3 regions of the Dyella sp. CR10 genome follow, and region 3 is predicted to be linked to each of the others. Evidence: riboswitches for the same ligand, from Rfam matches in the RefSeq annotation. Region 3 holds a riboswitch; each other region holds the start of a gene.
The links. A riboswitch is a leader RNA that binds a small molecule or an ion and turns the genes downstream of it on or off. The one in region 3 is predicted to bind cobalamin.
Positions count from the first base shown of each region.

Region 1: another riboswitch for cobalamin. It lies ahead of btuB (TonB-dependent vitamin B12 receptor); the one in region 3 lies ahead of btuB (TonB-dependent vitamin B12 receptor).
Region 2: another riboswitch for cobalamin. It lies ahead of ACNR9O_RS22195 (ribonucleoside-diphosphate reductase subunit alpha); the one in region 3 lies ahead of btuB (TonB-dependent vitamin B12 receptor).

Region 1 covers NZ_CP185986.1:4,544,820-4,548,092, reverse strand. Annotated here, with positions in the region: gene btuB (TonB-dependent vitamin B12 receptor) at 132-2,012, opposite strand; cobalamin riboswitch at 2,149-2,369, opposite strand; gene ACNR9O_RS20465 (TonB-dependent receptor) at 2,765-3,273, shown strand, end outside.
Region 2 covers NZ_CP185986.1:4,954,677-4,957,949, forward strand. Annotated here, with positions in the region: gene ACNR9O_RS22195 (ribonucleoside-diphosphate reductase subunit alpha) at 1-1,739, opposite strand, end outside; cobalamin riboswitch at 1,895-2,116, opposite strand; gene ACNR9O_RS22200 (hypothetical protein) at 2,292-2,672, opposite strand; gene ACNR9O_RS22205 (alpha/beta hydrolase family protein) at 2,738-3,273, shown strand, end outside.
Region 3 covers NZ_CP185986.1:3,666,181-3,669,453, forward strand. Annotated here, with positions in the region: gene ACNR9O_RS16595 (hypothetical protein) at 1-131, opposite strand, end outside; gene btuB (TonB-dependent vitamin B12 receptor) at 157-1,953, opposite strand; cobalamin riboswitch at 2,123-2,341, opposite strand; gene ACNR9O_RS16605 (phosphocholine-specific phospholipase C) at 2,553-3,273, shown strand, end outside.

The sequences.
Region 1 (3,273 bases), 880 kb from region 3:
CGGCGCCTCCTGCGGCGCTCCGGGCGGGACTTTATGCCGGGGACGGGCTGCTTGGGATGTGCCTGAAGTTCGGCCCGCGTCCAGGCCGCAGGTCGGGACGAGCCGACGCTCGCCCCGACCCGTGCCAGGCATTAGTGCGACGGGCTGTAGCGCACCGTCAGATAGGCCGTGCGGCCCAGCTGGTTGTAGAAGCGCACGGTTTCGTAGCGGTGATCGAACACATTGGCCACGCGTGCCTGCAGGCTCCAGCCCGGCTGGAAGTTCCAGCTGGCGCGCAGGTCCACGGTGGCGTAGCCGCCCAGGCGCTGCAGGTTGGCCGCGTCGTCGTAGCGGTAGCCCTCGCTATTGACCGTGCCGCCGACGCTGAAGGCGCCCAGGTCGCGGTCCAGGTCGACGCGGGCGATGCGCTCCGGGCGGCGCGCCAGCAGGTTGCCGTGGTTGGGGTCGTCCTCGCCGCGGTTTTCCGGCTTCTGGAAGGTCAGGTAGCCGCGCACGTGCCAACCGTCCACGTCGGCGCCCAACTGGCCCTCGATCCCGCGGATACGCGCCTTGCTGACGTTGACGGGCACGAAGTTGGCGTCGTAGCCGATGAGGTCGTCGACCTTGGTCTGGTAGGCATTGATCGCCCAGTTCCATGCGCCGGGGCGCGCCGACAGCCCAATCTCCGCCGTGCGCGACTTCTCCGGCTTGAGGTCCGGGTTCGCGGTGGGGAAGCCGAAGAACGGCGGGAAGTACAGGTCGTTGAAGGTCGGCGCGTGGAACGCGCTGCCGTACGAAGCGGTGAGCTTCATGCCGTTGGCGAACCGGTAGCCGTAGGCAGCGGCGCCGGTGTCGTGGTTGCCGAACTGCTGGTTGTGGTCGTGGCGCGCCGACAGCTGCACTTCGTGCGAGCCGAACTGGCCCTGGTACAGCGCGAACACGCCGGTGTTGTTGCGCTTGGTGCGCAGGAAATCGGTGTCGCTCTGCACGCGTTCCTGCTGGTAATCCACGCCGGCGCTCAGCAGCTGGCCCGGCGCAAGCGTCACATCGTTCTGCCAGGACGCCTGGTTGCGACGCGAATACAGATTGCCTACGCGCAGCATGTCGGCGCCCAGGGCGGCGTTGTCGAGGTAATTGTCGGCGCGGTCGAGGTTCTGGCCGGCGCTCAGGCTCATCTTCCAGGCGTCCAGCACGGCGAAGCGCAGGTTCGCGCCGGCCACCTGCTGCGAGCGACGGGTGTAGTTCTGGAAGGAGCCGTCGTACTCGATGTCGCCCTTGCTCTTGAGCAAGCTGGCGGACAGTTCGGTGCCGTCGTCCCAGCGATAGCCGCCGCTGAGCGCGCCGTTATAGGTGCGATAGCCGTCGGCGTCCGGCTCGTTGACGAAGCACCCGCCCACGCCGGCCGCCGCGGCGCGGCAGGCATTGATGCCGCGCGTGTACTGGCCGCCCACGCTGGCGTTGAACCACGCGTTGCGCGAACCGCCGGACAGGCCGAACTGACCGTCGGCCAGGCGATGGCTGCCCACGCCCAGGGTCACGGAAGGCGTCAGGGCCTCACCGGGCTGGCCGTGGCGGGTGAAGATCTGGATCACGCCGCCGATCGCGTCGGAGCCGTACAGGCTGGAGCGCGGGCCGCGCACGATCTCGATGCGCTCGATCTGTTCGACCGGCAGCTGCTCGAACGCCGGGATGCCGGCACCCACGGTGCCGATGCGCACGCCGTCCACTAGCACCAGCGTGTGCGAAGAGTTGGTGCCGCGCATGAACAGCGACGTCTGCTGTCCCAGGCCGCCGGCGTTGGCGAAAGCCACGCCCGGCAGGCCCGCCAGCAGGTCTTGCACGGATTGCGGCTGCAGTCGTTCGATGTCGTCGCGCGTGAGCACCGTGACCGGCGCCAGCGTTTCGTCGATCGGCATCGCGGTGCGGGTGGCGGTCACCACCACGGTCGGCAGCTGCCCGGCCTGATTCTGGTCGGCGGCATGCGCCACCGCGACGCAGGACAGCAGGGCGGTGGCGAGCAGGGTCTTCTTCATGTGTCGCATTTCCTTGCGCCGCGCCTCTCGCACGGCTCATCGGTTCGTGAGCTGGCGCAACGTAAGCGAAGGAAGGAAAGGAACGACGGCAGGCGAACGAGCGCCGACACGTGGTCCGACCTCGCCCTCCGCGAGTCGCCAGTTGGAAATCCGGGCCGGTCTCCGGGCTCGCGAGTGCGCGTCGCCGCGCTCCGCAGTGGCCTTCCCATGCCCTTGGGCACAGTGGCTTCGTCACCGCGGCAAATTGCTCGCTTACCGTTGCGGGGGCAGCGCCGGCCTGACCCCGAGGGGCGCACCGGCTTCCCGTTTCATCCCTTCGGCCGACGGCTTGGGGACACCCGAACGAACGCAACTTTAACGGAGGGCCTCGTCGGCTGGCAATGTGGCCAACGGGTGATGTCGCGCGTTTGGACATCTATACGGCCAAACAAAGGTTCCATCGAGTGCGGCCGGCGGGGTGTTCGCGCAAGCTTCGTGCAGGCTTGCCGTCAGCCCGACGAAGGAATCGCAAGTTCTTGTTTTTAAAAAAGATGTAAGCCTCGCGCAAGAGTAAAAATTTTGTTGACGCGCGTCGCAGACGCCTCGTAAGGTCAGGCCCGGATCGCGCAAGTTCGCGCGTCGTCCACGAGGCATGGGGACGCCTTTGGGATCGGTCAAAGAACCGGTGGCGACGGCGAATGACTTGTTCCGCGATTCAACTTTCGGGCGTTCGCGCCTATCGGCCGTCAGGCCTTTCTGGGGAGATAGTTAAAGTGACCAATTTCCGACTCTTGGGTCGGGCGCCGCTGTGGCGCCAGACCGCGCTGGCGACTGCTCTGAGTTTGAGTCTGGCGGGCGTCGCCCTGGCCCAGTCCAACGCATCGGGCACTGTTTTTGGCCATGTGGACAGCGCCGCCGGTGGCAGCGTTCGCCTTGAAAACATCGACACGGGGCAGAGCCGTGATATCGCAGTCGATCAGTCCGGCCGCTACCGCGCCGCGTCGCTGCCGGTAGGCCGTTACAAGGTCAGCCTGATGAAGGACGGCAAGGTCGTGGACAGCCGCGACAACGTGGCCGTGCAGGTCGGTACTGGTACCGACGTTTCCTTTGCCGCTGCTGCAGCGGCGGCTGATGCCGCCAAGAACCTGGAAGGCGTGTCCGTGGTGGCCAGTGCGCTGCCGGCGATCGACGTGTCGTCGGTCGATTCGCGCACCGTGCTGACCTCCGAGACGCTGCAGAAGGTGCCGGTGGCGCGCAACATCACCGCCGCCGCGCTGCTGGC
Region 2 (3,273 bases), 1.3 Mb from region 3:
TCCTCGGCGATGCGCGTGGACAACGCCAGCGCCTCGGCCGAGTCGAAGGGCAGGCGCAGCTTGAAGAACACGTCCTGCAGGCCCATCACGCCCAGGCCCACCGGACGCCATTTCATGTTGGCGGTGCGCGCGGTGTCGATCGGGTAGAAGTTCAGGTCGATCACGCGATCCAGCTGGCGCACCGCGGTGCGCACGGTGGCGGCGAGCTTGTCGAAGTCGAACACGCCATCCACCACGTGACGCGCCAGGTTCACCGAGCCGAGATTGCACACTGCCGTCTCGCCGGCGTTGGTCACCTCGAGGATCTCGGTGCACAGGTTGGACAGGTGGATGACGTTCTCCGCCTTGGCCGTCTGGTTGCTGGTGGCGTTGCTGCGGTCCTTGAAGGTCATCCAGCCGTTGCCGGTCTGGGCCAGGGTGCGCAGCATGCGCGCGTAAAGTTCGCGCGCCTTGACCTTCTTCGTGGCCAAGCCCGCGGCTTCCGCCTCGCGGTAGGCGCGCTCGAACGTCTCGCCCCAGCTGTCGACGAAGTGCGGCACGATCTTCGGGTCGAACAGCGACCATTCGCCGTCGCGCTCCACGCGACGCATGAACTCGTCGGGGATCCAATTGGCCAGATTGAGGTTGTGCGTGCGGCGCGCTTCGTCGCCGGTGTTGTCGCGCAGTTCGAGGAACTCCTCGATGTCCGCGTGCCAGGGCTCCAGGTACACACAGGCCGCGCCCTTGCGCTTGCCGCCCTGGTTGACCGCGGCGACCGAGGCGTCCAGCGTCTTCAGCCACGGCACCAGGCCGTTGGAGTGGCCGTTGGTGCCCTTGATCAGCGAGCCGCGCGAACGCACGCGCGAGTAGGCCAGGCCGATGCCGCCGGCGAACTTGCTGAGCTTGGCCACGTCGCCGTACTTCTCGTAGATCGATTCCAGCGAATCGGTGGGCGAGTCGAGCAGGAAGCAGGAGCTGAGCTGCTCGTGCGCGGTGCCGGCGTTGAACAGGGTGGGCGAGCTGGCCATGTATTCCAGCGAGGAGAGCAGGCGGTACAGCTCCAGCGTCTCGCCGATGTCGTTGCCGCCCAGGGCGCAGGCGATGCGCATGAAGAAGTACTGCGGCGTCTCGACCACCTTGCGCAGCTGCGGGTGGCGCAGCAGGTAGCGGTCGTACACGGTGCGCAGGCCGAAGTATTCGAAGCGACGCGTCGCCAGCGGATCGATCGCGTCGTTGAGCTTGCGCGCATGGGCAGCGACGAAGTCGCGCAGGCGGTCATTGAGGATGCCGAGCTCCGCGCCGCGCGCGATGGATTGCGAGAAGCTCTGGATTTCCTGGCCGCTCACTTCCTTGTCGATATAGGCGCCGAGCAGGCGCGCGGCGAGCTGGCCGTACTCGGGCTCTTCCGCCGTGAGTGCGGCGGCGGTGCGGATCGACAGCTCGTCCAGCTCGCGCGTGGTGGCGCCGTCGTACAGGCCGCCGATGGTCTTCAGGGCCACGCGCAGCGGGTCGACCGCGTGCAGGCCTTCGCCGCTGCGGGTGACCGCGCGGACGATCTTGTTGACGTCCACCACTTCCTGGCCGCCGTTGCGCTTGGTCACGCGCATCTGGCCGGGGTTGTGCGGCGGGGTCAGGGCGAATGGGGTTTCCGCGACGGGTTCCATGCGCGCAGGTTCGGCGCTGGCCGCGGCGACAGGGAAAGCGGATGCGTCCGCGCGGTCGTCAGTGCGCTCGCGCGAGTCGGTATCGATAGGTTGCATGGCGGCATCGCTCCAGGCCAAGGGCTTCAACGACCTGCTCCCGCGCGCAGGGCTGAGGCGAAGGCGTTTTCAGCGCGGACGGCCGGGCGACGGAGCGGATGCCCCGTGCCACGGCGCGCCTCCCCGCGGAAGCCGCCATCACTCACCGCGGCAGAGAAGGCCGCGGCGTGTCGGCAGGTCTTCGGACTCGCGGACATGGATAGTTCGTCGCCGAACGATCCGACCTACTCGCCCCCGCTTCCCAGCCTGACGGCCAGTGCGATAGGAGCTTTCGTTTCCGCTTACCGCTGCGGGGCAGTCCCGGATTTGCACCGGATTCCCTCAAGCCGCTCGTCAGATAAAGATCTGGGAGAGGCACCGACGGGGCACAACATATCGGGGGTGTCCGGCTCGGTCAACCCAACCACTTGTGCATAGATCGGTGGATAAGTGCCCTGGTGCGAGGCGTGGCGGGGCTTGCCGGGCGTCGAAAAAATCCCAGTGAGCCTTCGGGGCTCGGGCAAGGCTACGGCGTGGGATCAGGCCCTAGGGATTTCCCCGTCCGGGGAGCCTTCACTGGGTGATCGTGAAGTCCACCTCGATGGGGTAAGGCACCGGGTCGGCCGGCGGCGCGGGCAGCTTCCAGGCGGCGAACTGGCTGAGCAGGCAGGTGGCCACGTCGGTGGGGGCGCGCACTTCGACGCGACCCAGGCTGCCGTCCGCGTGCACGTCGGCGACCAGGGTGAAGGGGGCCTTGTTCGGCTTGGGCAGGGAGGCGATGCAGCCTTTGAGGGCATCGGTAGTGCGGTCGCCGATCGCGTCCCACATTTTCTTCTGGTACTCGGAACCGCCCTTGGCGGCCTCCGTCAACTTCGCCTGCTGCACCCGCGTTGAGAAATCATCCGCCGGCATGCCGGGTGCGGACAGCAGGGCAACGAAGAGCAGGCTGGTCATGGCGCGGTTCCTTGCGGGAAAGGCCGCCACGTTACCGCAGTGCGAGCTGCCATAGGGGAGGGGATATGTCGAAGCCGCTGAAGATCGCCGCCGTGCTGCTGGCCTTGCCCACTGCTCATGCGTGGGGTGCGCAGCGCACCGAAGCGCCGCGCGCCGACGGCGCGAGCACGCCTTTGATGGTGTACGAGCCGGCCGCGACGCAGGCTTGTCCGCCCTTGCTGCTGGTCTCGCACGGCGCCGGCGGCAGCGAGCAGGGTTTGCGTTATGTAGGTGAAGCGTTGAGTGCCGACGGCTGGCGAGTGGTGGTGATGGGCCATCGCGAGAGCGGCCTGCCGGTGCTCAAGCAGGACATGCGCGAGGACGGCTTCAAGGGCGGTCTTGCCGCGCTGGTGACCGATGCATCGGCATATCGCACGCGCTTCCAGGATGTCGATGCGGCGCTGGCCTGGTCGGAGCAGCGATGCCGCGCGCCGTTCAAGGCGCTTCTGGGCCACTCCATGGGCGCGATCACGGTGATGCTGGAGGCTGGTGCACGCAACAAGCTGGGGCTGGCGCCGAAGGGTGGTTTCGATGCCTATGTGGCACTTTCGCCGGAAGGCCC
Region 3 (3,273 bases):
AGGAAGAACAGCGCCATCGACGCATCGGGCAGATGCAGCGCCGTGCCGAAGTGATGAAAACGCGTGGCGATCATCACCGCGGCGAGCGCGATGGCGAGCGGCGCGGAGAAACGCGGTGGCGTGGCGGTCATGGTTCGCTCCTGGAGGGATTCAGGTTCACTGCGCGGGCCGGTAGCTCACGCTCAGCATGGCGGTGCGGCCCGGCTGGTTGTAGAAGGCCGCGGTTTCGTAGTGCTTGTCGAAGGCATTGCGCAGGCTCAGCTGCAACTTCCATGCGTGGTCCAGCGCGTAGGCCAGGCGCAGGTCCGTCAGCGCATAACCGCCCAGTCGGCGCATATTGGCCAGGTCGTCGTAGCGGCGCCCCGCGGCGTACACGCTGGCGCCAACGCTGAAGGCGCCGAAGCTGCGGTCCGCATCGATGCGCGCGCTGCGTCCGGTGCGGCGCGGCAGCAGCTTGTCGCGATTGGTCGCGCTCCGGTTGCGCGGATCCAGCCAGGTGGCGGTACCACGCCATGTCCAACCCGCCAGCGTGGTCGACGCCACCGCCTCCGCGCCACGGATGCGCGCGCGCTCGACGTTGCCGGGGAGGCCGATCGAGGCGTCGTAGGCGATCAAGTCGCGGATCCGGTTCTCGAACGCGTTGACCGACCACAGGCCCCAGGCAGGCGTGCCGCGCAGGCCAAGCTCGTAGCTGCGCGAGCTCTCCGGGCGCAACGCGGCGCTGCCGTAGCCCGGGTAGTACAGCTCATTGAAGGTCGGCGCCTTGTAGGCGGAGCCGGCGCTGGCCGTAAGTCGCAACGCCGAAGCGAACTGCCAGCCCCACAGCAGACTACCGGTCGTCTTGCCGCCAAATTGCTGGTTGTCGTCATGGCGCAGGCTGGCCTGGAACGAGTGCGTGCCGAAGGTCTGCTGCCACTGGCCGAACACGCCGCGGTTGAGACGGCGATCGCGCGCGTAGGACGTACTGCTGTCCACGCGATCGCGCTGCCAGTCGTAACCCAGGCTCCACAGTCCGCCGCCCAGCGCAAGGTCGCCCTGCAGCGAACCCAGGTCGCGATGCGTATCGAATGTGCTGGTGTAGAGGCCGTTGAGATAGTTGTCGCTGAGGTCGGCGCTCTGTCCCGCGCTCAGCGTCATGGTGAACGCCTGATCAGGACGCCAATGCACGCGCGCACCGGCAACCTGCTGCACCACGTCGGCCTGATTGCTGGTCGATCCGTCGTACGCGTTGTAGCCCCAGCTGCGCAGCCATTGCGCGTCCGCATCCCAGGCTTCGTCGAAGCGATAGCCGCCCTTGAGCGACACGGAGCTGTCGCGGAAACCGTCGCGGTCCGGCTCGTCCACGAAACAACCCGCGCCGCGCGGCGATGGCTTGCCGCGGCAGGCGTTGATGCCGTCCGTGTCCTCGTGCGTGGCCTGCACGGCATACCAGCCATCGCCCACTTTGCCGCCGAGTCCGGCCGCGCCGCGGAAGCTGGCGTTGCTGCCGTAGCCCAATTCGAGATCGGGCTCGAACGCGCCGCGCGGGCGTCGCGTGAAGATCTGGATGACGCCACCCAGCGCCTCCGAGCCATACAGGCTGGAGAACGGGCCGCGCACGATCTCGATGCGCTCGACCTGCGCCACCGGGATGTTCTGGATCGACGGCTGGCCCAGCGTAGCCGAACCGATCTTCACGCCGTCGACCAGTACCAGCACGTGATCGGCTTCGGTCCCGCGCAGGAACAGCGAAGTCGCCTTGCCCGGCCCGCCGTTGTTGGCCATCGACAGGCCCGGCGTGCCCTGCAGCAGATCGGCCACGGACTGCGGCTGCAGGCGGTCGATGTCGGCACGGTCGATCACGGTGACCGATGCCAGCGTGTCGGCTTCAGTCTGTTCGGTACGGGTGGCCGTGACCACCACGCCGCGCAGATCGCTCGCCGGTTCGTCGGCGCAGGCAACAGCGGAAAACATAAGGAACGACGCGGCCGCGAGCGCGGACCGTCGCAACAACGGGAGAGGCAGTGACACTGGTGGCTCCTAGACCGCGCCAGCCCGCGCGGATCGCTTCGGGTCTGGACAGACGAAAGGAGCACACTGGACGGACGCACGGAGGCACGCTCGCCAGGAGCACGCCCACCGCATGTCCGGTTCACCTCGAGGCCGGTCTCCGGGCTCGCGAGCGAAGGCTGGTGCCTTCCCGGCCGGCGCCTTCCCATGCTCTTCAAGCACAGTGGCATTCGCTGGCCGTTGCTCGCCTACCGTTGCGGGGGCAGCTCCGGAATAGCCGTAAAGACGGCGCACCGGATTCCCGTTTCAACCACCGGCCAGGCCGGCGGTCACCTCAGGCGAGCGGCATCTTAGAGGTTCGCGACCGATGCGGCAAAGTCCGCGTCCCATCACCTCATCCATGCCGCGTGAAGAAGCATTAGACAGGCCGGCGCACCGGCCCCCTGCGTGTCCTGAAACTGTCCTGCCGGTTGCATCGGACTGAAACACCCATGCGGTGTCCTAGGCGGCGGTCATTCCACCCGCCGCCGGCCCGCCCATGCCGGCATCACCAGGAGTGCGGCATGAGCGAGAATCACGACGCCACCCGGCGCAACTTCCTCAAGATGGCCGCGGCCTCCGCCGGCGGACTGGCCGCGATATCGGCCCTGCCACCGGCCATCCGCCAGGCGCTGGCCACGCCGGCCGCCACGGTCAACGGCGATCTCAGCGATGTGCAGCACATCGTGATCTTCATGCAGGAGAACCGCTCCTTCGACCATTACTACGGCAGCCTGCGCGGCGTGCGCGGCTTCGGCGACCGCGTGCCGGCGCCGCTGCCCGGTGGCGCGCGTGATGTGTGGCACCAGCCATACAGCGGCAACACCGACGGCTACCTGCTGCCGTTCCGCATGGATACCTCGACCACCAGCGCGATCTGCGCCAGCGCGCCGGCGATGAGCTATCCGGTCGACACCGCCATCTTCAACAAGGGCAAGTTCGATGCGTGGAACACGGCGCGCGCAGCCGGCCTGGGCATGGGTCATTTCGAGCGCGCCGACCTGCCGTTCTATTACGCGCTGGCCGATGCCTTCACGATCTGCGACCACTACTTCGCCGCCACGCTCACCCAGACCAACCCCAACCGCCTGCACGCGATGACCGGCAGCAATGGCCTGTCGGTGGGCCAGGCGGCCGTGCTGGACAACACCGAGCCCAGCGCGGGCTTCACCTGGACTACCTATGCCGAGCGCCTGGAAAAGGCAGGCGTGAGCTGGAAGGTGTACCAGGAGAGCAACAACTTCG